DNA from 3 places in the Bacillus sp. CGMCC 1.16607 genome. Region 1 is predicted to be linked to each of the others. Evidence: riboswitches for the same ligand, from Rfam matches in the RefSeq annotation. Region 1 holds a riboswitch; each other region holds the start of a gene.
What was found. Region 1 has a riboswitch for cyclic di-GMP ahead of ACFSO7_RS00995 (pyridoxal phosphate-dependent decarboxylase family protein). Riboswitches for the same ligand answer to the same signal wherever they lie in the genome.
Positions count from the first base shown of each region.

Region 1 (2,206 bases):
ATGTTGTAATCGGAGAAACCTCATTCGTGATCACCACATTCGAAACTTCTTTCGCCAACGTCTCTCTAAACACAATATTGACACGAATATAGTTAGCTAAAAGCTCTTGATAGCCTTCCATTCCAAATGCTAATAAAGACGCATAAATTGCCAAAGCACTTCCCATCCGCGAGCATTCGAGTGTGTAGCCTGTATGATAGCTACCATAACCGCGATTCCCTACATAAGGTGTTTCCACTGCATCTAAATCAACATATTTAAGATTCTCTCTGTTTTTGATCAAAAATAAACTCGTAATATATGGCGTTTGTCCAAGCTTATGGAAATCAAAGACCATACTATCTGCAAGCTTAATATGTTTAAATTTCTGCTGATAGGATTTCAAGACCTCATTTACGTTGTCATCAAATAGTAGAGGATTGCTTTCAAAGTCGTAATGATTAAAGAAAGTATACATCCCCCCCATAGCAGAATCTGCATGGATATAGATTGGAAATATACCATATGTGCGTTCCAATTCTTCCGCTATACGCTTAATTCCTTCAATGTCATCAACCCCAAATGTATCAGTAGTTCCCATTGTGGCAAGGACATAAAGAGGAACGCCGCCTTTTGCAATAACATACTCCATTTTTTCTTTTAAATCTTCTAGATTCATAGAATGATCGGCATTAGCTTTCACACGCATCATGTTTTCTACGCCAATCCCAGTTGCCTCAACGGATTTATACAGACTGTAGTGTGATAGCTCTGAACAGAAGCAATAGAGATTTTGCGGTACACCCTTTAGATTAGAGGACGGCGCGTAACGGGCAATGGCAAGTCGTAAAGAATGAAAGACAGCCCCTTGTCCACCCCAAGTTGTATATCCTGCACTGATGCTTTCATCGTATCCGATTAATTTGGATAGCATAGCAGTTACTTCGATTTCTGCTGTGGCCGCTGCTGGCCCTTCCACATCCCAAAGATTGTTCCCATTGACTAGTACCATGACTAAATTCCCGATGATACTGGCTATATTCGGAAGAGGTGCTGCATTGGCTACATAGTTTCGATTGACATATCGGTGTCCTTCTACTAATTTTAGAAGCTCATGAATCACTTCCTCCATCGCCTTACCCGTTTTCGGAACATCAGCCTTTTGAATGACACGATTATAGTAATCCTCTGTGTACTCAGGCATTTCTCCAAGCGTTAATTGGTTAGGATCCTTTAATTCATCTATTTTCGTTAAAATCGTCCTAAAGTACGACAATAATTCCTCTCTTTGAAAGTCATTCCCATCCATACTAGGAAATAATTTTTGTAACTCCTTCATTGTTTTCCCTCCTTGATTCTTACTTTTGACAATATCAGACAAAAAAAAGTCCACACAGGTGGACATAGAAAAGCAATTATTGCCTCATTAAGTAAATATCCAACCTTTTCGGCAACCCGGCTGCCATAGAAATATTTCTTTAGGCCCGTAGCTTTGCGTCCCCAACTTTCAATGGGTTTGCTATTATCGTAGGAATATTGAAAAATTCTTTTATACTAATGTTTTTCCCCTTGTAAAATACTAATTTGAGCATTATTAAGATATTTTCAGGTATATAACATTATAAAAATGAAGTTCCCACCAGTCGGATCGACCTTTAAAAAAAACTTGTATCATTATAAATCAACAAGGTGAATGCATTTATAATGATACACTGACCTTATTTTCAGCATCTTGCCCCTCTTTAGCTTTCGAAGTTTCATCATCATGATTCCATGTGAATAGTAATTTGTTTACAGCATTTCTTAACTCGATAAGATTCTTTGCTTCTTGAACAAGTTTTTGCATTGTATGTAGTTCATCATCACTAATTTCTATTAGTTCCTCAAACATTTCAACAGATTCCCGAGAGATAGAAGCTATCTCAACAATTGTTGTCATGATCTGCTGAGTGGCAGAAGATAATTCTTCCGTACTTGCAGAAGAATTTTCATTATTTTCAGCAATGATCTTTGTAGTAGATAGAATCTTTTCAAACATGGTTGCAACCTCTACAATGGTCGTATTTGTATCTTTAAATTCTTCCGTTCCCTGTTGCATTGACTTGACAACTATGTCAGTTTCTTCTTGTATATTCTTTACAATATTTGATACCTCAGAAGAAGATTGGCGTGATTGTTCGGCCAATTTTCGAACCTCATCAGCAACAACCGCAAATCCTTTCCCGTG
Region 1 is NZ_JBHUJX010000004.1:31,472-33,677, forward strand. It holds gene ACFSO7_RS00995 (pyridoxal phosphate-dependent decarboxylase family protein) at 1-1,318, opposite strand, end outside; cyclic di-GMP riboswitch class I at 1,426-1,510, opposite strand; gene ACFSO7_RS01000 (methyl-accepting chemotaxis protein) at 1,679-2,206, opposite strand, start outside.

Region 2 (2,206 bases), on a different contig from region 1:
TGACACACTTCATCATTAATACTGGCACAAGTAGCATATTCATATCCTTTATAACCTTTTTGTTCAGGTGTTGCCCCATTTTTTTTCAAAAAATTGTCCACAAACTCATTAATTTCCCAAGTCGTTACACCCGGTCTAATCATTTTAGCAATTTCTTTATGGCAGGCAGCAAGAAGTTCCCCAGCTGCCTTCATTTTATCTATTTCACGAGGTGATTTTAATATAATCAAAGTTTTCCCTTCTTTCCATTCAAAATCCATGTATTAAGGCTATCTTTCATTTTACCCCTTTTTTTAACATAGAAAAAGATTTATGCAGAACATTTTGTTAGGTTATATGTAGGATTTTGTTGTTCAAAGGTTTGATTGACTAAGTAAATTGTTGTCAGAAAACTAAGTAAAAGGCACCACTTTTACCTGTAGGAACAATGCACAAAGGTAATTTACATTTCAATCCTCCCTTTTTACTATTTCCATAAATTATCTGTTCTTTATATGGAACTTTTTAATTTATTTTGTTATAATGGTTAAAACTAAATACATTAAAGTGAGTGAATCTCAATGATTGGTGAACGTGTTAAACAACTGCGATTAGAAAAAAGAATGTCATTATCCGAAGTTGCCGAACAAGCTGGTGTGGCCAAATCGTATTTAAGTTCTTTAGAAAGAAACTTACAAACTAATCCTTCGATTCAATTTTTAGAGAAAATTGCTGCGGTACTAGGGGTGTCTGTCGATAATTTAATTCATGATCCGATAGATAAAGAAGATTTGGACACAGATTGGTTAAAGTTGGTCCAAGAAGCGATGGGCTCTGGGATATCAAAGGAACAATTTCGTGAATTCCTAGAGTTTAATAGATGGAAATTAAACCAAAGTAAGAATGAATAATTGACAAAAAAAGTATTTCTTCTCATGAAGAAATACTTTTTCATTCTCTTTATTTTTCAATCAATAGCTCTTTAATTTCATTCCCGTGTAGGAATTCTCTGATTGTGCTTAAGTCCATTCCAAGTTGCTTTGCTTCCATAATTAGTTGAACCCATTCTTTGTCTAAATCTTTTAACCAGTCCATTCTCCTACTCACCCTATCTCCCCCAAAATACATCATCTGTATCCCAGGCAGTTCAGCCATCATCGTAATGTGACTACATTACCTTAGATCTGCAACTTTGCGCCCCTACCTTTCAATAGGTTAGCCCTTTTCTGAATTCCTACTTAAGGATTATTTCTAAAGTTATTATATCTAGTTCATTTAGAGTAGGGTGTTGTTTCTTGTCATACACTTTACTATTCTAACCATCTTTTTCCAACAACTTCTACCAAATTAAGACATTTTGTGCTAACATGCTGAATTTTCATAAAAATTAGAATGTTACTACAACATCGAATAAGTCAAAATACTGCTACATAAGTCGAAAATAAATCAAAGAAGACTAAACAGAAAATGTCTAGTCTTGGTAACGCGGAAGAATTAATATCTCAACACGTCTATTTTTCGCTTTTCCTTCTTTTGTATTATTCGATGCTACTGGTTGATATTCACCAAATCCTGTTGCTCTAAATAAACGTGGATCTAATTTATCATTGTTTAATAAAACCTTTAAAAAACTAGTAGCCCTCATAGTACTTAAATCCCAGTTTGACTCGTATTTCGAATTATTAATCGGCACATTATCTGTATGCCCACTAATAATGATATTTCTTGGAGGATTCATAATGAGTAAACCCGAGATTTCATTAGCGACCTTTAAATCCTTTTTACGAATTTCTGCTTTTCCAGAATCAAATAACACATTATCTCGAATTCTTACTAATAAACCTTCATCCGTAAGCTCCGTGCCAAGTTTATTTTGTAGTTTATTATCACGAATATACTGATTAACCTTCCCCTGTATATCTTCTAATTCTTTGTGGTCTTGATCCATTTCCTCTTGTGTTGACTCTTCTTCCTTATCCTCTTTCTCTGCTTGTGTTACTTTTTCAAGAACTGGCGAAGGAAATTCTAATACACCCTCACCACCAGTGAAAATTTGATTAAACGCTTTTGACATAGCATTAAACTTTTGGGCATTAATCGAGCTCATCGAAAATAATACTATAAATAAAGCAAGTAGCAATGTTAAAAGGTCTGCGTAAGGTATTAACCATGATTCATCAACATGGTCTTCATGGTGATGCTTTTTTTTACGCCTACTCATCCTTTT
Region 2 is NZ_JBHUJX010000019.1:333,758-335,963, forward strand. It holds gene map (type I methionyl aminopeptidase) at 1-230, opposite strand, end outside; gene ACFSO7_RS14030 (helix-turn-helix domain-containing protein) at 561-890, shown strand; gene sinI (DNA-binding anti-repressor SinI) at 940-1,086, opposite strand; cyclic di-GMP riboswitch class I at 1,118-1,210, opposite strand; gene motB (flagellar motor protein MotB) at 1,451-2,200, opposite strand; gene motA (flagellar motor stator protein MotA) at 2,193-2,206, opposite strand, start outside.
Region 2: linked by a shared signal. The riboswitch ahead of sinI (DNA-binding anti-repressor SinI) and the one ahead of ACFSO7_RS00995 (pyridoxal phosphate-dependent decarboxylase family protein) in region 1 are both predicted to bind cyclic di-GMP.

Region 3 (2,206 bases), on a different contig from region 1:
GTAACTTTGTTGCTCCAAAGTAACTGCCGACATCGGTTATTACTTCATCTGCTAAATCAAGTATATAGCCAACTTCTTGATAGGCACTTTCAGTAAGAAAGATGGTTGTCATCGTTGTTTGAAATTTATACCACTTTATAGCACCTGTTGTGTCCTTTGAAACAATATTTCTATTTGAATCGGTATAGATAATTTGTGCTTTACTTAATTGATCTGCTTTTTTTATGAGTTCTTCTATTTTCTTGTTTTTCTCGTTTATTTCATTGATTTTCTCTTCTAGTTGCTGTTTCAGGCTGATATTCTCATCTTTACTTTTATTTAATTCCTCAGTTACTTTGTCTAAATTGGCTTTAAGTTCTTTATTTTCTTTATTCTTTGTCGCAATATTGCTTGTTAAATTCTTTATTTGCTTAGTTAGTGATGCTATTTGCCTTTGAAGCTGTTCAATTGATGGAGATTTAGAAACTGCTAAAACATTGAAGCTTGGTACCGAAATTAACAAAGTTAAAACTAAGGTTAATATAGTAATCTTCTTTTTCATGTAATCTTCTCCTTGTTTTTAATAGATAAGGATAATAGTACCTTCCCAGGCAAAAAATGTCGATGTCTTTTAAGATAGAGAAAACGACACGGTTGCCGTACTAATTAACAATTAAGGCGCCAGGCACCATCCAGGAATATGGAAATGGTACTTTAGTTAGATAAAATTCACTGCCACTCTTAGCTTTTTAAAAAAATCCTTTATTATAACAAAAAGGAGAGTATTCATCATGGTGAAAAACTTTCCTTTTTGTTCGTCTAATAAACTTCTAGTCCTCATCAATTATTTAACATTCAAGAAAAAATCTTTCAATATTAGACAAATTTTGCTAAAGTTAACACTGTAAATATAGTGTTTATACAAAATTCAGGGAGACAATGAAATACATTCTATAATTGGGCACCAGGAATGTATCGAGTCAGTGGTGCAACCGCCCCAATCGACTATTATGATTGGGGTTTTTATTGTGTGATTTTAAATTGAAAGAGGAATTAGAAAGGAGTTTTAAATATTGAAAAGGTCTTACCAAAAGTTTCTGGTTGTATCATCTTCAACGGCAGTTATGGCAAGTATTGTAGCGCCAATCTTACCAAGTAATGTTCTTTCTGCTAAAGCAGCAGGCAAAGAGTTTAGCGATTTAAGCAGTGAAAAGTACTATTATGATGCAGTATTGAGTTTATCAGAACGTGGGGTAATCGGTGGTTTTAATGATGGAACATATAGACCAGATAAAGATCTTACACGTTCAGAAGCAGCTTCTATTCTAGCTAAGGCACTAGGATTAAACAGTACCAATATTAAAGACATAGGATTTAATGATGTGCCAGAAGGAAAATGGTACTACCCAGCTGTTGCGGCACTAGTAGAAAAAGGCATCATTAGCGGTTTTGATCAAAAGACATTTAAACCTGATAAAACAGTAACAAGAGCTGAACTATCCAAAATGCTCACGCTTGCTTTTAACTTAAAAGCATCACCGGCGAAAACAGCTTTCACAGATATACCTAAAAATAAATGGTTTGCTAGTTTTGTAAATACACTAGTAGTAAATGGAGTTACAGATGGGATAACGCCTACTACTTTTGCACCAGACCAAGTTGTCACAAGAGGTCAAATGGCAGCATTTGTTTATCGTGCAGAAAGTACTGTTTTGAAGAATGTGTCGAAAGAATCTACTGTTGAGAAAATTACTGATGGTACTGTGACGTTAAGTGGAACTACATATACATTAACAGATGCGACGAAAACGATATTTAATGGAACAAATGAAGCAGTTTTAAAAAATGCCGTTGTAAAGTTTACTTCAGAGAATGGCGCCATTAAGAGTGTGATAGATTTAGAGATTAAAACAGGTGGAACAGCAAATAGCGCTTTCGTTTTTGATGGGAAAAATGGTGTGATCGAAGGAAATGTGAAGGTTTCTGCGGATAACGTTTCTGTGAAAAATTTGACAGTCAAAGGCGATTTTGTAATTGGAAAAGAAGTAACAAATAGCTTTGCTGCTGACAAACTAACAGTTTCAGGCAAAACAACAATCGCTGGTGAAACTCTGGTAACGGCAGCAAGTGATAAATTCTATCAAACTTTAAAAGCGAAAGGATCTATGAATGCTTTTAAAGTGGCAACGACTTTTTTCGCAAATATTTTATTAAGTAACTCATATAT
Region 3 is NZ_JBHUJX010000007.1:285,001-287,206, reverse strand. It holds gene ACFSO7_RS02585 (hypothetical protein) at 1-541, opposite strand, end outside; cyclic di-GMP riboswitch class II at 903-984, shown strand; gene ACFSO7_RS02580 (S-layer homology domain-containing protein) at 1,053-2,206, shown strand, end outside.
Region 3: linked by a shared signal. The riboswitch ahead of ACFSO7_RS02580 (S-layer homology domain-containing protein) and the one ahead of ACFSO7_RS00995 (pyridoxal phosphate-dependent decarboxylase family protein) in region 1 are both predicted to bind cyclic di-GMP.